One region of the Phaeocystidibacter marisrubri genome, then DNA from elsewhere that is predicted to be linked to it. Evidence: riboswitches for the same ligand, from Rfam matches in the RefSeq annotation. Region 1 holds a riboswitch; the other holds the start of a gene.
The links. A riboswitch is a leader RNA that binds a small molecule or an ion and turns the genes downstream of it on or off. The one in region 1 is predicted to bind cobalamin.
Positions count from the first base shown of each region.

Region 2: it holds a riboswitch for cobalamin, as region 1 does, so the genes downstream of both, F8C82_RS04585 (TonB-dependent receptor plug domain-containing protein) here and F8C82_RS05950 (acyl-CoA thioesterase) in region 1, are expected to answer to the same signal.

Region 1 is NZ_WBVQ01000001.1:1,323,962-1,334,087, reverse strand. Features, by position in the region: gene aceB (malate synthase A) at 1-279, shown strand, start outside; gene aceA (isocitrate lyase) at 320-1,594, shown strand; gene F8C82_RS05970 (DUF779 domain-containing protein) at 1,685-2,131, opposite strand; gene F8C82_RS05965 (aldehyde dehydrogenase family protein) at 2,103-3,629, opposite strand; gene F8C82_RS05960 (helix-turn-helix domain-containing protein) at 3,801-4,721, shown strand; gene dinB (DNA polymerase IV) at 4,751-5,821, shown strand; gene F8C82_RS05950 (acyl-CoA thioesterase) at 5,840-6,229, opposite strand; cobalamin riboswitch at 6,349-6,512, opposite strand; gene guaA (glutamine-hydrolyzing GMP synthase) at 6,638-8,170, shown strand; gene F8C82_RS05940 (amino acid ABC transporter substrate-binding protein) at 8,173-10,126, shown strand, end outside.
Region 2 is NZ_WBVQ01000001.1:1,018,167-1,028,292, forward strand. Features, by position in the region: gene F8C82_RS04575 (quinone-dependent dihydroorotate dehydrogenase) at 1-490, shown strand, start outside; gene F8C82_RS04580 (hydroxymethylglutaryl-CoA lyase) at 602-1,480, shown strand; cobalamin riboswitch at 1,482-1,663, shown strand; gene F8C82_RS04585 (TonB-dependent receptor plug domain-containing protein) at 1,692-3,587, shown strand; gene F8C82_RS04590 (YncE family protein) at 3,577-4,644, shown strand; gene F8C82_RS04595 (DUF6580 family putative transport protein) at 4,728-5,288, opposite strand; gene F8C82_RS04600 (acetyl-CoA hydrolase/transferase family protein) at 5,339-6,610, opposite strand; gene F8C82_RS04605 (hypothetical protein) at 6,617-6,814, opposite strand; gene F8C82_RS04610 (pyrophosphohydrolase domain-containing protein) at 6,893-7,294, shown strand; gene F8C82_RS04615 (thioredoxin domain-containing protein) at 7,298-8,497, opposite strand; gene F8C82_RS04620 (OstA-like protein) at 8,494-9,984, opposite strand; gene F8C82_RS04625 (adenylosuccinate synthase) at 9,990-10,126, opposite strand, start outside.

The DNA of each region.
Region 1 (10,126 bases):
GCTATTCATCACTTAATGGAGGATGCAGCCACGGCCGAAATCTCAAGAGTTCAACTCTGGCAATGGTTGCATTTCAAGGCTGAATTGGAGGGGGGAATGGTGTTGGACGAAACGCGCTTCGACCTGATGTTCTATGAAGAATCGGCCAAGTTGGAGCGCGTGATCATCGATCCATGGAAAGGGAAACTTCCTCAAGCAAAAGTGCTCTTTAATCGAATGGTGAAACGAGCAGAACTAGTTCCCTTTCTCACTTCTGAAGCTCAACCTTATTTATCCTAATCCCTATTACAATTACGTCAAACTCAAGACCCGTACTATTATGAATCGTGAAGAACAAAGAATCGCACTGGAAAACGACTGGAAAACTAACCCTCGTTGGGCAAATGTTTATAGGCCCTACGATGCAGAAGATGTACTTCGACTTAGAGGTAGTTTCATTATTGAACACTCTGTGGCTAAAAGAGGCGCAGAGGTACTCTGGAAAAAACTGAATACCCAACCGGTGGTCTCTGCGCTGGGGGCGCTGACAGGTAACCAGGCTATTCAAGAGGTAGCTGCTGGACTGGAAGCCATTTATTTGAGCGGTTGGCAGGTTGCCGCCGATGCAAATTCAGCCGGAGAGATGTACCCCGATCAGAGCTTGTATCCTGTGAATTCTGTTCCGATGGTCGTGGAGAAGATTAATGCTGCACTTCTTAGAGCAGATCAAATAGCGACGGTGAATGGCGATGTAGATAGAGAGTGGATGGTGCCTATTGTGGCTGATGCTGAAGCTGGTTTTGGCGGCAACTTGAATGCTTTTGAACTGATGAAAGCGATGATTAAAGCAGGTGCCGCTGGCGTTCACTTTGAAGATCAATTGAGCAGTGCAAAGAAATGCGGACACCTAGGAGGAAAGGTGCTGGTCCCTACTTCAGAAGCGATCAATAAACTCATTGCCGCGAGATTGGCATCAGATGTTCTGAATGTGCCAACACTTATCGTTGCACGTACGGATGCAGATGCCGCCCAGCTTATTACCTCCGACATTGATATTCGCGACCAAAAGTTTACAACAGGTGAACGTTCAAGCGAGGGATTCTACTATGTGAAGAATGGCATCGAACAGGCAATTGATAGAGGATTGAGCTATGCACCTTATGCTGATTTGCTTTGGATGGAAACTTCACACCCAAGTTTAGCTGAAGCTCGGCAGTTCGCTGAAGCAATTCACAAGGAGTATCCAGGTAAGCTGTTGGCCTATAACTGTTCTCCGAGTTTTAACTGGGCAAGTAAGTTGTCGGTTGAAGAGATGGAGACGTTCCGCGAGGATTTAGCAGCGCTAGGATTCAAATTTCAGTTCATTACACTCGCAGGATTCCACGCTTTGAACACCAGCATGTTTGAATTGAGTAAAGCCTACCACGAACGTGGAATGGCGGGGTATTCAGAGCTGCAAGAGCGTGAGTTTGCATTGGTGAGTAAAGGTTTTTCGGCAGTGAAGCATCAAGCTTTTGTAGGGACTGGTTATTACGACATGGTCCAAAATGTGGTAACAGCAGGTCGAACAAGTACTCAGGCGATGGCGGGTTCAACTGAAGCAGATCAGTTTTAATCCGCAATAAAAAGCTCCTCCACTTTTTTGAGTCTGTGGAGGAGCTTTTACTGCTAAAAAGTATCATTCCCATTGCTTGGCTAACGGGAGCTAGCCACCATATCGGATCTCTTGTAAACGAGCGGACTCATCTTCGGTAAAAACCCGAGATTGAATGATAAAACGCATCCCAAGTGGAATCTCTAGTGAGAAGCTTGAGCCTCTGCCAGGTGTAACATGAAGATTGAGCTGGGTGTGCTTCCAGTATTCAAACTGATCCGCACTCATCCAAAATTCACAACCGACAATTTCTCCGAGACAAACATCAGAGCCTCCTACTTTAAACTCATCCTTTGGAAAGCACATCGGCTGAGAGCCGTCGCAACAACCCCCACTTTGATGAAACATGAGCTCGCCATGACGCTCTTTTAGTTTCTCAATTAATTCCTGTGCCTCTTTAGAATGAGTAACTCTGGGTATGTGAGAAGGGGATTCGCTATGTTGAGTAGCGGAATCCCCGGTTTGGTCATCAAAAGAATCCAAGCTTCTTCTTGTCATAAGAAATGAGCATGTTCTTGGTGTTGCGGTAGTGATTTAACATCATCTTGTGCGTTTCTCTACCGAAACCTGACTTCTTGTATCCTCCAAATGGTGCATGTGCTGGATAGGCGTGGTAACAATTTACCCAAACTCGTCCTGCTTGAATAGCACGTGGAACTTGGTAGAGTTCGTGGGAATCACGTGTCCACACTCCAGCGCCAAGTCCGTAAAGGGTGTCATTCGCAATTTCGATGGCTTCTTCTACCGTTTTGAATGTGGTTACCGAAACCACAGGACCAAAGATTTCTTCTTGGAAGATACGCATCTTATTGTGCCCTTTGAAGATGGTTGGTTGAATGTAATAGCCTGTTTCTAACCCACTGTTCAATCCAGCATTAGCTCCACCACAAAGCAGTTCAGCACCTTCTTCCTGACCAATCTTCATGTAACTCAGAATCTTCTCATATTGATCTTGAGATGCTTGAGCACCCATCATGGTGCTAGGGTCGAGTGGGTTGCCCAATTTGATGGCCTTGGTACGTTCAACAACGCGTGACATGAATTTATCATAGATATCCTCTTGAACGAGAATACGCGAAGGGCAGGTGCAAACTTCACCTTGATTCAAGGCGAACATAACTGCACCTTCTACGGCCTTGTCAAAGAACTCGTCATCAGCATCAGCAACAGAGCTAAAGAAGATGTTTGGAGATTTTCCTCCAAGCTCCATGGTTACAGGAATGAGGTTCTCCGATGCGTATTGCATGATAAGGCGTCCTGTTGTGGTTTCACCTGTAAAAGCAACTTTCGCTACGCGCGAAGACGTGGCGAGTGGTTTACCTGCTTCAATACCGAAACCGGTTACCACGTTCAGAACACCTGCCGGAAGAACATCGCCAATGAGTTCCATGAAACACATGATGGATGTTGGTGTTTGTTCCGCTGGCTTCACTACAATAGTACAGCCTGCAGCAAGGGCAGGAGCGATTTTCCACGCTGCCATCAACAATGGGAAGTTCCAAGGAATGATTTGCCCCACTACGCCAAGTGGCTCCTGAAGGTTAATGCTTACGGTGTTCTCGTCGTGCTCACTAACCGTGCTTTCGTCTGCGCGAATGACGCCGGCAAAGTAGCGGAAGTGATCCACCACCAAAGGGAGGTCGGCAGCCATCGTTTCACGAATAGCCTTGCCATTGTCGATGGTTTCAATAGTCGCCAAGTACTCAAGATTGTCCTCCACAATTTGTGCGATTTTGAGAAGGGCATTCGAGCGAGCGGCGGCACTGGTTTTGCTCCATGTGACAAAGGCTTCATGGGCGGCATCAAGTGCTAAGTCGATGTCTTCGGCTGTTGAACGCGCTGCTTTGGTGAAAGCCTGGCCGTTAATAGGAGATGTGTTCTCGAAATATTCCCCTTTGATCGGTTGAACCCATTTGCCACCAATAAAGTTGTCGTATTGGTGTTTAAATGACACTTCCCTGTTCACGAAAGGGAAGCTCGCTGTTGTTGTTTCCATGTCTTATAGAATTGAGTTTGTGTAAGAATCCGAACTAATAGAGAGGAACCGATGGACAAACTTTTCTATTTGTAGCACAATCTTCCCAAAACGATGTTGCACCTTCATTTAGAAACATGTTTTGGCTATATTCGATGAATTCCTAGTATTAAGTGTAAGAGAGACAGTTGCTTGGAGAGAATCATACCTATAGAGTTAACGCCTGAATCAAAACTTCATTCACTTGTTGAACACAGAAGTAAGTTTAACCTTGACTTCTGTGAGTTGAACGTTTTTGAAACCCATGAAAGGGCAAATGACTTTCACTTAAAATTTGATCACTTCACCATTACTTCGATGTTGAGAGGTAAGAAGGTGATGCACATTGACAATTTGGGGGATTTCGATTACGTACCCGGAGAAACAGTACTTGCACCAGCTTCCACACCAATGAGAATTGACTTTCCGGAGGCGGAGCGTGGGAACCCTACCCAGTGTACCGCATTGGTTATTGATGATTCTTATTTGAAGAAGCAATTGTCGACTTTGAATGAAGACGGTTTGTATACGCCTCAATCTTCAGGTGGTTGGGATTTGAATGTGAAGGAGCTGATTCTCAAGAATAACAGAGAGTTGGCGGAAGTGAGTTCTCGACTCCTTTCCATTTTCACGAGTAATGATCCTTTTAAGGCCTATCGAGCAGATTTGATTTTGCGAGAACTCGTATTGGTGATGCTGAAGGTGCAAAACCTTCAATCGCTGCGAAAGAATGCAGGACCCAATTCGAATGCCTCTCCATTCAATGCAGTGATGAGCTTCATTTCTCGCCAACTTACTAGTGAGATTTCTATTGATGATCTGTGTAGGGTTGCTGGTATGAGTAAGTCAAGTTTTTACCGCTCGTTCACCCAGGAGTATGGTATTTCTCCTATTCAATTGATTTTGGAAGAGAGGATCAAGTACGCCAAACACTTACTTCAACACCATTTGGAGATTAGCATCAAAGAAGTGGCCTATGCTTCTGGCTTTAACGACCCCAATTACTTTAGTCGTGTTTTTCGCAAGATGGAAGGAGTGACGGCTAGCGCTTATAGAGCACTTTATCTAAGCTAATCCATTTCATTTCTGAGTAACTTGCACCGATGGAGGAGAAGCCCATTCGGAAGATTATCCATGTGGATATGGACGCGTTTTACGCCAGCGTAGAACAGCGTGATCGTCCTGAGTTGCGCGGAAAACCCGTTGCCGTGGGTGGGTCAGCTGAAAGAGGAGTGGTGGCCGCCGCCAGTTATGAAGCTCGGAAGTACGGTGTTCGCTCAGCTATGCCTTCATCCATCGCCGCGAGGCGGTGTCCAGAACTCATCTTTGTAAAGCCCGACTTCGATAAGTACAAAGCAGTGAGCCAGCAAATACGGGATATTTTCCTCGATTACACTTCTCGGGTAGAACCATTGAGTCTGGATGAAGCTTTCCTGGATGTAACGACCAATCACAAGGGAATGACTTCGGCAACGCTCATTGCTCAAGAGATTCGTCAGCGCATTTTCGAAACAACTCAACTCCGAGCGAGTGCAGGAATTAGCATCAATAAATTCTTAGCCAAGGTTGCGAGTGATATCAATAAACCCAATGGACAGAAGACGATTCCCCCCAAAGAAGTAGATGCATTTTTGATGCAATTGCCCATTGAGAAGTTTTTTGGCGTTGGAGTAAAAACGGCGGAAAAATTCCACCAAATGAATGTGTATCGCGGAGCGGACCTAATGGAAGTGGATTTGATGATTCTGAAGAGCCGCTTTGGCAAAAGTGGTCAGCATTATTACAATATTGTACGTGGGATTCAACACTCCGAAGTGGTTCCTAACCGTGTGCGAAAAAGCGTGGGAGTGGAGGAAACGTTTAGCACTGATTTGCTCTCCGAAGAATCTATGCTTGCCGCATTGTACAAATTGGGTGAGCGATGTGAACACCGATTGAAACGCGCCCATTCAAAGGGGAAAACCATTACCCTGAAATTGAAGAACTCCAGTTTTGAGGTTCAAACTCGCAGTCATACACTCCCCGAGGTGACCAACGACATTGACGTAATTATGGAAACCGTCGTTGCTTTATTACAGCAATCTGTTCCTGCAGATCCTATACGATTGTTGGGAATAACCGTATCCAACTTTGATGTAGAAGAGAGGGAAGTGCAACTCACATTAGAGTTTTAATGCGAGCTGCATTTAGCTTTATCCGTTAAAAATACTGATCGGTTTTTTGTTCTCATCTATCGCAACAAATGTGAACTCTCCGGTGATGGCTTTTTCGCGGTGATCGGAGTACATCTGTTCAATCACGATGTCTACCCGAACTTTTAAGCTCGTGTTGCCAGTGTACGTTACCCTTCCTATGAATTCAGCAATAGTACCTGCGGGAATGGGTTTTTTGAAATCGATGCGATCACTGCTCACCGTTACCATGCGTTGGCGGCTAAAACGAGTGGCAGCAATAAAGGCAACCTCGTCCATCAGTTGCATAGCGGTTCCTCCAAATAGCGTGTCGTAGTGATTGGTGGTATTCGGGAATACCGCTTTAAAAATTCGCGTTTCAGATTGGTTGATTCTCTCTTGTTTGGTCATGATAATGTAGTGTATTCAAAGACTGGAACAGACAGAGTTTCGCACAAACGAAGCGGTACACCACGTTTCCATACGTAGTGGAAAGTGACAACCTAAAATCATGCTTCAAATCGCGAAAGCAATGTCTGAAATGAAAGGCAGGTAATCTGACTCATAGTAAAGATCGGCTGTTGAGCTCTTCGATCATACTACACACAGTTGCGCGACAGTTTCGGATTTTCACCGAATTCCCCTGTGGTCCCTTCTGTAAAATGGGATAAGAACGATTCAGTTGCAAGATTACGAAGAAGTTTCGGGTTGGACTTCTTTCAAGCACATGCGTATCGTCCCTCTTATCACTATTCCATCGTTGATAATTCATCGCAGACTGCTATTTCTCAACTCAGTTGGAAGACCTACTTTTGCAGCATGACACCTGATACGATTCTTATCTTAGATTTCGGCTCGCAATACACCCAGTTGATTGCTCGCCGCGTACGTGAGTTAAACGTTTACTGTGAAATTCACCCGTACAACAAAATCCCAGAACTAACTCCTGAAATCAAGGGGGTGATATTGAGTGGAAGTCCTCATTCTACATTGGACCACAACGCTCCTGATCCTGATCTTTCGGAGATCAAAGGAAAGTTGCCACTTCTTGGGGTTTGTTACGGTGCTCAATACCTCGCTTTGAAATATGGTGGAGTAGTTGAGAAATCTAAGCATAGAGAATACGGTAGAGCCAATTTGAGTTCTACAGATGCAACATCGCGTTTATTTAAAGACGTTCCTGTTGGATCTCAGGTGTGGATGAGTCATGGCGACACCATCATGGAATTGCCAGAGAACTACAAAGTAGAGGCTTCAACCAAGGATGTTCGCGTTGCTGGATATCGCATTGAAGGCGAAACTACGTATGGAATTCAGTTCCACCCAGAAGTGTATCACAGCACAGATGGAATGACGCTTCTGAAGAATTTCGTGATTGATATTGTAGGTGTTTCAGCAGATTGGACACCAGCAAGCTTCATTGAAGATACGGTTGGTCAACTTCGTGAGAAACTTGGTAACGATCAGGTGGTACTTGGTCTCTCCGGTGGTGTTGACAGTACTGTTACAGCCGTTTTGTTGAGTGAAGCTATTGGAGATCGCCTTCACTGTATCTTCGTTAACAACGGACTTCTTCGCAAGGATGAGTTTGAACAAGTGCTTAAGCAGTATGAAGGAATGGGCCTCAATGTAAAAGGGGTTGATTCTTCAGAGCAATTCTTGTCGCAACTCGCGGGACAAAAAGATCCAGAAGAAAAACGAAAAACCATCGGTAGAGTCTTTATCGAAGTATTTGATGAAGAAGCGATGAATATTGAAGATGTGAAGTGGCTTGCTCAAGGAACCATCTATCCTGATGTTATCGAGAGTGTAAGCGTTAATGGACCATCAGCAACAATTAAAAGTCACCACAATGTAGGTGGTTTGCCTGATTTCATGAAGCTCAAAGTAGTTGAGCCTATGAACACCTTGTTTAAAGATGAGGTGAGAAGAGTGGGTAAGGAATTGGGAATTGCCGACGAACTTTTGGGACGTCACCCTTTCCCTGGTCCAGGTTTGGCAATCCGCATTTTGGGAGATATTACTCCTGAAAAAGTAGCCATCCTACAAGAAGTAGATCACATCTTCGTTCAAGGTTTGAAAGAACACGGATTGTACGACCAAGTTTGGCAAGCAGGTGCAATTTTGTTACCCGTGCAATCTGTAGGTGTAATGGGCGATGAGCGTACTTATGAACAAGTAGTGGCTCTCCGTGCTGTGGAAAGTACCGATGGGATGACCGCAGATTGGGTACATTTACCTTACACTTTCTTGGCTGAAATCAGCAATAAGATTATCAACCGTGTAAAAGGTGTTAACCGCGTGGTTTACGACATCAGCTCTAAGCCGCCTGCAACGATTGAATGGGAATAAGCATGCAGAAATGGATTTTGGGGATCGCGCTCTTATTGAGCGGCGGTCTCATGGCTCAAGAGCGCACTCACCATGTGGAAAGCGGGGAAACGCTGTACGGTATTTCCAAGTCTTACCACGTTAGTATTGAAGCTCTGGTTGAAGCAAATCCAGTTCTAAGAGAAGGTTTGAAGGAAGGTCAGGATTTGATCATTCCATCTGCAGATCTATCTACCCAAAACCGTCCCGTTGAAAAAGTGGATACGCTTCGCTTTGACTATTATGTGGTAGAGCCTAAGCAAACGCTGTATTCCCTTTCTCGCTTATGGGAAATTCCCATTGAACGAATTGTGGAGCTCAACCCGTCATTGGAAAATGGCTTGAAGGTTGGACAACGCCTTGCTCTTCCCAAGGGTACGCTTACGGCCGTTGGTCAAGAAACCGATACCACTCAGGTAAAGGCAGGCTATGAAAGACACTTGGTTCTACCCGGTGAAACGGTCTATTCTTTAACGCATGGAGTGGTTTCGGAAGACTTGTTCTTCGAAGTCAATCCAGAAGTGAAGGAAGAAGGGCTGAAATCGGGGTCATATGTTTGGCTCCCTTCTGAGGAGACCACAGATATGGTTTCGGAAGTAGTGATGCGCGACGTTTTACCGATGACGCTGCCCGATACCATTAAACAGGTTATTCCGGCTATTCGAAATCGTCAGAATGAAATTCAACCCGTGGCAAAAGCAACCCTCAAGGTGGTTCGTGTTCAAGAGGGCGATTCATGGACGGTTCTCGAGAGAAAATACAAAACGACAAAAGAGCGATTGATTGAACTCAATCCGGAAACCATGAACGGTTTGCGCGTAGGACAATACATCATCGTTCCGGTGGCTCCTGCTATTGTGAACTCAGTCACAGACGATGAGTCATCGCAATGGGCTTTGTTGAATCGCAGAAAAGTTCATTTTGCATTGGCATTGCCTCTTTACTTGGAGGAAAATGACAGTTTGGCGAGAAGATTTGCCAGTGGATTGGGAGCAGCCAAAGTTCTTCCTCAGTCGCAGTTTGCCTATGATTTCTACGCTGGTCTCAAGTTGGCCATGGATACTTTACGTCAATTCGGATTGGAGATTGAAGTAGACGTTTATGATACGCGCAATGATCCTATTCGCGTTCGTGAAATTAGTCGACAAATAGATCAGTCGCGTGCGCAGTTTGTTATGGGGCCTATCTATTCCAGAAACGCGGAGGAGATGGCGCGCCAGCTTCCGAATGAATGGATAGTTTCTCCGCTGAGTAGAACGGTTAACACGAATGGTAAGTTTAAGTTGGTTCAAGCAGTTTCTGCTGTGAATCAAGAACATTTGGCCATCGCTACTTGGATCAACGAGGAGGGAAGAGACGCAAACATTGTTTTCGTTCGCAGAAACGGTGAAACTCAAAAGAAGGACGTTCAAGTCTTTCTGCAACACATAGAAGCCAGCGAATACCGCACCATCTCACAAATTGAAATGGGCGAAAACTTGATCACCACACAGCAGATTAGAAATTCTTTGGCTGCTGGTAAAAGAGACATCTTTGTGATTCTAGATGATGATCCGGTTTTGATGACGAGCTTCCTCAACGGAGTGAGTTCAACGAGAGATTCGAGTATCACCGTTATCACTACAGGTAAGCTTCTTGAAATGAAGACTTTGGAGATAGGGAAGTTGAACAACCTAGATCTGTATATATCAGATGTGGAATACGTTGATTACCAAAGTGAGGATGTTATTGAGTTTGTGTTAAAGTTTAGAGAAGTGATGAAGAGTGAACCTTCGCGATTTGCCTTTCACGGCTACGACGCAGGTCTTTATTACCTCACACTTTTCGGATTGACAGATGATCTCGATGAGATGGAATGGCCGAATTACGACGGCGTCATCAAGCGCCAGCGCACGGAAGATCACGTGGGTTATGGCCCGTATAATTCAGGGGTATTCA
Region 2 (10,126 bases), 310 kb from region 1:
GAGTTCTCCCAACACTCCAAACTTACGAGAACTACAAGACAAAGAACCACTTACAGAGTTGTTGAATACACTGGAAGAGCTCAACAAAACCAAACCAGCACGAAAACCAATTCTACTTAAAATTGCTCCAGATGTTACAGATGGACAATTAGTGGACATCGTGGATATCATTCGTGAGTCAGGTATCGATGGGGTAATTGCCACCAACACGACAATAGATAGATCTGGACTCATCACTGATGCAAAATACGTAGAGAGCATAGGTGCTGGTGGACTCAGTGGAGCTCCGGTAAAGGATAAGAGCACTGCGGTAATCAAACGCTTGGCAGAGCTTTCCAAGGGAAGTTTCCCCATCATCGCTGTTGGAGGGATCTACACCGCTGCAGATGCAAAAGAGAAACTAGACGCTGGAGCTAGTTTGGTTCAAGTATATACTGGCTTCATTTACGAAGGCCCAGGTATGGTGAAGAGGATATTGAAAGGACTTTAGTCTTCAGCGCGGAGGCACCAGACTAAAACCCCTCAAACCCCTCAAACCTCGCAAACTCCTAAAACCCCATTAAATCGTATCTTCGCACTGGCTCAAAAATCAACAAAGGAAATGGCTCAAGAATCCCGCATGCAAATCGTGGAATGTCCGCGTGATGCGATGCAAGGCATACATCCGTTTATTCCCACACAGCGTAAGATCGACTACATCAACAGTTTGTTGAAAGTAGGGTTTGATACAATAGATTTTGGATCTTTTGTTTCTGAAAAGGCGATTCCTCAATTGAGAGATACACGAGAGGTAGTGGAGAAGTTAGAATTGGATCAAACCGACTCAAGACTACTCAGTATAGTGGCCAATGTTCGAGGAGCGGAGGCAGCATGCGAATACGATGTTATCGATGACTTGGGGTTCCCATTTTCACTTTCTGAAACCTTTCAACAGCGAAACACCAACAGGAGCATGATGGAGGCTTTTGATGTGGTGAAGGCCATTAGCGAATTGACACACAAGCACGATAAGCGCTTGGTGGTTTATTTAAGTATGGGGTTTGGCAATCCGTATGATGAACCTTGGAGTGTAGAGATAGTAGAAGAGTGGGCAGAAAAAATGGTGAGTAAGGGGGTGAAAGTACTCTCCTTGTCTGATACCATCGGAACCTCAAACCCAGATAGCATTGATTATCTATTTAGCAATCTCATTCCTCGTTTCGATGGCGTACTCTTCGGAGCGCATTTACACACTACACCGTCTACTTGGTTTGAAAAAGTAGATGCTGCTTGGCGCGCTGGTTGCCGGAGGTTTGACGGAGCTATTAAGGGATTCGGTGGTTGTCCAATGGCAGCCGATGATCTTGTTGGCAACATGCCAACCGAGAAGTTGCTAAACTATGCGGCTCAAAATCAGATACGTACAGGGGTGAATGGCTTGGCCTTTGAATCCTCTTACAATGAAGCCTTAAAAACGTTTCCAACCGCGATAGGAATTTAACTACCTTCGCGCCATTCGCGGTGTCCCGAAGTTTCGGGATGAAAAGGGAATCCGGTGTAAATCCGGAACTGTACCCGCAGCTGTAATTCCATGAGTGTCTCAATCCACACAGCCACTGAGTAAAATCGGGAAGGCATGAGACAAAGGAAGAGTCAGAAGACCTGCCACGAATGTAATAACACATCCTCTTCGGGAAGAAAGAGAGCGTGGCATGAAAGAAAACAAGTACCTACATATTGTTGGTGCATTATTCCTTGGAATAACTAGCACCTATTCGGCAGATGCTCAAGAAGAGTTGTCGGAAGTGACAATTGAAGCACCTCGCTTTGGCAATGCACGCTATGGTTCGGATGAGCGTATTGATACGCTACCCGTTCGATCTATGGCCGATGTAAACCTAGCTGAATCGCTAGCGGGCAATTCCTCCATTTACATACGAAGCTACGGACCTGGATTGGCCAGTACGATCTCCTTTAGAGGATACAGTCCTTCTCAAACTGCCGTGTATTGGAACGGTATGCCGCTAAATTCTCCGGCCTTAGGTCTAACAGACCTTTCAACCCTTCCTCTGGATGCTAAAGTTGAAATTGATGCGGGGGCAGCGGGATCTTTAAACGGTTCTTCGTACATGGGGGGAGCCCTTCAAGTGTATTCCAACAAACAGTTGAACAACGATCTAGAAGTTTCAAATACGTTTACTTATCGCACGTCTGGGTTGTTTGAAAACCGGGCGAGAATATCATTTAAAACGAAGCAGGTCTCGCATCATCTAGGAACGATCAATCAATGGGGGCCACTCGATTTTGAGTATACGGATTTATACGGTGATGTTCGCGAGAGGATAGGCTCGGATCAATCTGCCGTACACCTTACCTATGAGGGTAACTGGATGCTTGAGAATCGTCAGCTTACATGGGGTTTTTGGGGATCTACGATTGATAGGGGGATTCCCAAGAGCATTAGCCAGACCTATGGTCCAGGTGCCACACAATACGACGATCAAACCAGAGCCTACTTCCGATATGAAGTGGATCAGCTCAGGTATGGCTATCACATACAAACCAGTAACTACTGGGAGGATCAACGCTACGTAGATCCTACGGCGAGTTTAAATGACACCAACCTGGCTTGGGCACAATACAGCGATGCATCTTTCTATTACCATATTAACGAATCTCTCTTGCTTACTACCGTTCTTGATCACGCTTACCAAAAGGTGAAAGGGAGTTCTAAGTCAACTTCAGATTTACACCGAATGGGAGCTGGTGTACGCTTGAACTGGACGTTTGCAAAAGACTATCTCATCTTGGATGGCGCGCTCAAAGTAGATCATCAACAATCCCAAACACCACTGTTGCCATCGGTGGGATTGAAGCTGAATAATGTGCGAGGTTTTCATGCGCAAGCTTCCTATCGTCAGCATTTTAGATTCCCTACCTTAAATGATTTATACTGGACACCAGGAGGGAATATCAACCTTAGTCCGGAGCTTGGTTATACGGTAGATATCCGACTAAAAAAGATGTGGGATATTTCAGGAGGACTACTATCACTCTCGGTAGATCCATACTATTCTCAAGTAGAAGACTATATTCTTTGGGTTTCGGTTGGACCGTTTTATTCCCCCATGAATGTTCGAAAAGTAGAACTTTATGGTGGGACTGTTGGAGGTTCATATGCCTCATCATCTGCGCTTACAGTGCCATTTGTAATTGGAGTAGAGGGTTCTTGGAATAGCACGAAAACTTTGGAAAGTACAAACCCCAGCGATCCAACGCTTGGGAACCAATTGATTTATACTCCAGAGTACAGAGCAGCTTTGAATGCTTCAGTCAAATTTTTAGGGGCCTCTCTTTGGATGCGAGCAACCCGAACATCCAACGTACATACTACAACCGACAACAATCCAGTCTACGATATTCCCGGATATAACCTAATAGATCTGGGGGTTGACTATACGTTACCCTATCGTTCGGTAAATGTGACATTGGGAGCAGCAGTTCTCAATGCCACCAACGAAGAATACAGTCAGCAACGATTTTACCCTATGCCGGGGATACAAGGCAATCTATCAGTCAAATTTCAATTTAAATACCATGAGAATTAATTCTTGGGCCCTTTTAGCTGCACTTCCAATCTTGGCGTCATGTGCTAAAGATGAGCCCAAAACATCTAAAGGCAACAACGGAGATTATGCCAATGGGATGTTCATCACCAATGAAGGTCCTTTTCAAGGTGGAAACGGAACACTTTCGTTCTACAACACCACAGATGGAACGCTTGAGAACGATGTGTTTGCGAGTGTTAACCTTCGCCCACTTGGAAACGTGGTTCACAGTATGAGTATTTCTGGTGATCAGGCATTTATTGTTGTAAACAACAGCGGTGTAGTTGAAATCGTTGATGCTGATGACATGAGCTCAAACGGAACCATTACGGGATTGCAACAGCCGCGTTACGCTGTAGGTATTGGTGCAAATGAAGTAGCAATTTCAAACTGGGGAAGTAACTCCGTTGAATTCTACAATACAACGAGTCAGTCGCTTGTTGCAAGTGTGAATGTAAACACAGGGCCAGAGCGCATGTTACTTCACAATGGCATGTTGTACGTTGCAAATTCAGGTGGTTTCGGTTTGGATTCAACCGTTACTGTAATTGAGACTGCTACGCATACCGTTGTGGACACCTTGTACACCGGCTACAATCCTAATGGAATTGCCATTGATGCAAATGGTGATCTATGGGTATTGTGTGGTGGCTACACCGATTGGAACGATGCTTCTAACAATGAAGACGGAAGTATTCACAGATACGACATGGCCACAGGGGCAGAGGAACTCGGACTTGTATTCCCTTCTGCAGATCGACCAACTGGACTAACGCTCGACGCTTCTGGTCAAGTTTTGTACTACTTGAGCAATGGTTACGGCGGAACTCCATTCAGCCTTGACATTACAGCCACAGCCTTGAATACTACTTCATTGGTTCCAGGTGCTTCGCTTTACTCTATGGGGTACAATGATGTGGATGGCGAACTTTATTTAGGTGACGCCGTTGATTACGCTAGCTCAGGAAAAGTGTATCGTTACGATATCTCTTCTCAAGCGGTAGTTGACACCTTGACGGTTGGAATTATTCCAGGAAACTACGCTTTCAATAAGTAAAGGTCTAGGTCTATAGACCCAGAAAAGAAAAGGTCCGCTCTCGAAATGAGGCGGACCTTTTTTATTTTGATCGATTTCTACGCTTATGCACGAGAAGCGGCGAAACGAGCTTCAACTACTTCTTTGATTCCCATAATGGCGAATCCGTAAGCTATAAAGCTAGCAACCGAGTTCAATGCGTAAGGAACAGCGGCTGTGTAACAAGCCATCAAACCAGCAAAATCTTTCGAGTACATTCCGGCATCCGCCATCCAAACTCCAAAATTGGAGATGAGGAAGAAGAGAAAAGCAGAAACTCCTCCGAAGATAGCGTAGCGTCCAAATTTGGAAAGCTTGGCATTTTTCAATCCAAATGCACCTAGTAAGCTAATCAACGCGAACGCTCCGTAAATGTACTCAGCTCCACTGTAGAATAGAGTGAAGCCAGACCCAGTAGAATACACGAGGTTATTCAAAACCAAATCACTTGCAAATAGAGCAAGGAGAGGTAAGAGAACAGACCATGAACTCTTTCTAAACCAAGCCCCACCAATTAGAGCTACAGCACCCATACTTGTGAAGTTAGGAGCGTGAGGAATAAGACGAGTAAATGCTGCTACTGCGAGAAGGGAAGCAACAAACGTAAATGTTTGGCGACGATTCATTTCTTATGTTCTTTGATGCAAAGGTAAGTCTTACACTGGTTTATGCCAATTTAAGAGTGATATAGCTCAAATGCCTCTCTTTCAAGATTTTCTCGGTGATCTGGGTGAGCGATATCAATCATAGCATGAATTCTTTCACGAATAGATTTGCCATAAAGATCGGCTATACCATACTCACTCACCACATAATGAACGTGAGCGCGAGTAGTGACCACGCCCGCTCCGGGTTTCAATTGAGATACGATCTTGCTAATTCCCTTATTCGTTGCACTTGAAAGTGCGATGATGGGCTTTCCTCCTTCAGAAAGAGAAGCCCCACGAATAAAGTCCATTTGGCCACCTACGCCGGAGTAGAACTTTGTGCCAATGCTGTCTGCACAAACTTGTCCAGTTACATCCACTTCAATGGCGCTGTTGATAGCTACCACTTTAGGGTTTTTACGAATCACGGAAACATCGTTTACGTAAGCAATGTCCAGCATGTTCACCAATGGATTGTCGTGGATGAAGTCGTACAACTTCTGTGAACCGAAGGCGAATCCACTCACAATTTTACCAGGGTGAATCTTCTTTTTAGAGTTGTTGATGACACCACTCTCGACTAGAGGGATAATCCCATCACTAAACATTTCTGTGTGAATCCCCAAATTCTCGTGGGTACTCAACTCATTGAGTACGGCGTTGGGAATGGAGCCTATGCCCATCTGAAGAGTAGAGCCATTCTCAATCATCTGTCCGATGTGCTTGCCAATCTTAGCCTCTTCGGGAGTTATAGGTGCTGGCTCGTGCAGCGGGAGCGGCTGGGTGTGCTCCACAGCGTAGTCAATCTCACTAATGTGAATCAAACCATCGCCATGAGAGCGGGGCATGTTTTCATTGATCTGTGCAATTACGAGTTTTGCAGAGTGCCAAGCAGCATTGGTGGCGTCTACAGAGATTCCCAATGAACAGAAACCGTGTCGGTCTGGAGGACTAACTTGAATCAGGGCAACATCGAGAGGAATGACATTCTTTCTGAACAAACCTGGAACTTCACTAAGGAAGCAGGGTACGAACTGCGCTCTACCGTTCCACACGGCTTTGCGCACATTTCCTCCAATAAACAGACAGAATACATCGAAAATACCCGCGTATTCATCATTGGCATACTCCGCATTTCCATCAGTATGCAGATGGTAAATCTTAACTCCATACAACTCCGATGCTCTATTCACTAAAGCGCCAACGAGGGCTTGTGGTGCAGCAGCGGCGGTGTGGATAAATAAGTTTTGTTCAGACTTGATGTGAGAAATCGCTTCCTGGGCAGATACAAAACTTGCCATGATTCTTTAAATAAGCCGTTTGAAAATATAGATGATGAGCAGCAACACAGCGAAAAGGGTGACGATTCCATAGGATGACATTTCGTATCTCGCATGGCGTGCAGCGTCTTTGCGGTAACTCCAAACAAGGAAAATGACAAAGGCAACGGCGAAAATTGCGGCGAATATCCAGTGGCCTGTGGTAATAACCTCAACTTCTTTCATCTTGTGTTATCTTGTTTTCAAAGGTAGGCGCTATTTTGCGCCAGAATCCTGACAAAGGTCAGTCTATTTAATTTAATTATGAAGAAGCAACTCGATTCCGTTTACACCTTTCACGAGACATATAGAATTCCCCAGAATACCAAGCCTGTTGGTGAGATTCCACAAGATCAATACCTTTTGAGATACAAGCTGATGCGAGAGGAGAATGAAGAATATCTTGAAGCGGCTCAGAATCACGATACTGTGGAAATTGCAGATGCTTTAGGTGATATGCTCTACATTCTTTGTGGAACGATCTTGAGTCACGGTATGCAAGATGTCATTGAACGTGTGTTTGATGAAATCCAACGAAGCAATATGTCTAAGTTGGGTGAAGACGGAGAGCCGATCTACCGTGAGGACGGAAAGGTGATGAAAGGCCCGAATTATTTCAAGCCAGATTTGGCTAAGATTTTGGCCGAGTACAAGGACGTGGTATAGTTATCAATAGCGGTTTCGAATGATCATATCTAAGAACTCTATAGATTCTTTCTGTTTGTCATTCGGGTTCTGCTTTTCTGCTTCTATCAAGGCTTCAGTAGCTTGGGGCAATTTGCCCAATCGAAGAAGCATGTCGGCCTTCATGATGTATAAATTAGCAGACTTTTCAGTCTTTAATGTGTGATTTACCCATCTCAATCCACTCGTAAATGCATCGTCACTCAATGAGTAGGAGGTGAGTACATGGATTTGCTCTTTAACGATATCTTCTGTCAGCGGAATGCTTCTCAGTGCTGAGTCGCTGTAGTCTAAGTAAGCGCCAAACTCTCCGGTTCTAAGAAGGAATTCTTGCCATAGAGCAATTCTCGTAAGTACTGTATCTGTCTTGGTTGCTGTAGAATCGTAAATCTTTGTAGGAAGTAGGAGAAGTTCGATCGATTCAACCCGAGAGGAATCGTATTCACGAATGGCCTTGTCGAGGTTGTGTTCGTACATCATGTCGTAGTAATCTGACCATGGGAAATCGGTGCCAAGAGCTTCCGCAGGATCAATTGCGATGTAGTTGAAAATCGGACTTCGAACGTCGGATACGTAGGTAGCTAAGAAAGGCCAGTACTTTGGAGACTGTAGGGAGTCCCACGACAATCCATTCTTGAACTGATTGATTAAGTCAGATTCATAACTCGTTCTATTAATGGAAGATAGAAACATCAAGTCAAACCAATCTTCTACTTGAAGTGTATCTCCACCACTCAAGGCATATTGCAGCTTATTAGGGTAGGTTCTTATGAGGTTGCGAAGATCGGATAGCTTTGTATTGAACTCTTCAGCGTCATATTCACCTTCTAGGGTCATCCAAACAAATTCTGTTCCCGTCATCCACAAGCTTGAAGGTAGTTGAACAACGTCGAAGGTGAGAATGAACTTCTTACCAACCGTTGATTCATTACGGATCAGTACAGGAATAAAATGGTTTGTGATTTCTTCGGCGATTCCTTGATTTCCAAGGGTCTCCTTAAACATAAGATCGCATGGATCACAGTCATCAGAAACCACATAAACAAAGAGGAGGCGTTTGCTTTGTTGAGAGAGGGTCAGAACCTCTTCCCATTCAGAAACACTTTCAACCTCTATAAATTCCGGCTGCGCTTTGAGTTGAAAGCCGAAGAGTGCAATGAATAGAATGGAGAGTACTTGTTTCATTGAAAGATGTCGCTTAAAGACGGACGCTCTTCAAATCTAGGCTTAAATCCTTTTAATCTCTTTTCACCTTCTGGAATATCTTCAACAGGGTAGAGGGTGGCATCGGGTTTCACCAAGAAGATAATTCGCATAATCTTGTTGTCCTTTACCTTGATCTCTAAGTCGCTACAGTCGGCGCGATTAATTCCGAGTAGAACCTCGTTCTCATCGTATGCGTTGTAGACCGTTTGACCATTTCCTGAAACGAATATGCGTTCTAGTTCATTGTCCACAAACTGTCCATACATATTCTTCCCTTTAATTTGATCGTATAGGATTTCCTCCGTTTCAGAAAGCAGGAATGCATTGCCTGTCATAAAAAGGCTATCCATTTTCCCGTCGCGTAATTTCAGGGCGATATTATCTGAAGTCATTTGGTTGATTCCCGTCCAAAGAATGGGTTGATGATATAAATGGAAGGTGGAATCTATTTCAGAATAGAAGAGTGAATCACAGCGTCCTTGAAAGTCTGATTTATAAATTCTCACGTTGTGGTACACTTTCAAAAATCGTTCCGTCGTGTCGTGTTCACGAAAAGTAAGTAGTGTATCACCTGCCAAATGCAGCGAATCACCATCAACATCAATACTGTAAACGGGAAAACCAGTCACAAATGCATAGCTGTTCTTCTTGGTGTATCGGGCAAAGGTTCCTGTCACGGAGTAACCTTCTACTGTATCAGAGAGAAACACATTGTCGTATACTTGTCCGACGTCTGATTGTTGGTTGTAGAAGACAGAGTCTCCGCGAATCAGCTGAGCGTCATTGTAGATGAATACACTGTCTACAAACCAAGAGTAATCGTTGATAGCGTTGAAGTATCCTTTATTACAGTAAATGTCGCCGCCATTTCCAGTAATGTGTGTTTTGCCGTAGAACCACGTTTGTTCCGATTCGCTGTGGTGATACATGGTATCGGAATAGATGATGTAATCTTCGGTTTGAAGTTCAACTTTTTCCTTAAATCGAAGGAGATTGGTGTTGCCATCGTACAAACCTCGAATACTTCGTAGGGTCTCGTTCTTTGCAATGATCTCTGCTCCAGTGGTATAGTATCCTACTTGTGAATTTCTGTCGAACATCAATGCACTGGTAGTGAGCGTCAAATCTGGATCTACGAGCTTCACATTTCCTCGGATGTCGGCCATTTTAGTGTTGCCGTTGTAATCGAGAATGTCGCCGTAAAGATGTAGGGTGTCTCCTTGATTAATGTGCACATTGCTGTAGGCAATCATGCTGTTAGAAACGGGAAAAAAGTGCGCTGAATCACAATACATCAGCGCACCTTCATGTTTCATTCGAACATCTCCAATGAGTCGTACAACCTCGCCAGAACGGTTGATCTGCTTGATGGTTCGGGCAAATACAATCTCTATTTTGGTCTTTTTTGTTTGACCAAAGGCGGTGACTCCGAGGAGAAGGAAAAGAAGAGTGTGAAGTAGCTTCACAAATTTTATCTCTGAATGGTTTGCGTTCTATCTGGACCTACAGAAACCACTTTAATAGGAACACCAGTGTGCTTTTCAATGTAGTCGATGTAAGAACGCAAGTTAGCAGGCATTTCGTCTTCTGAACGTACAGAAGTTAGGT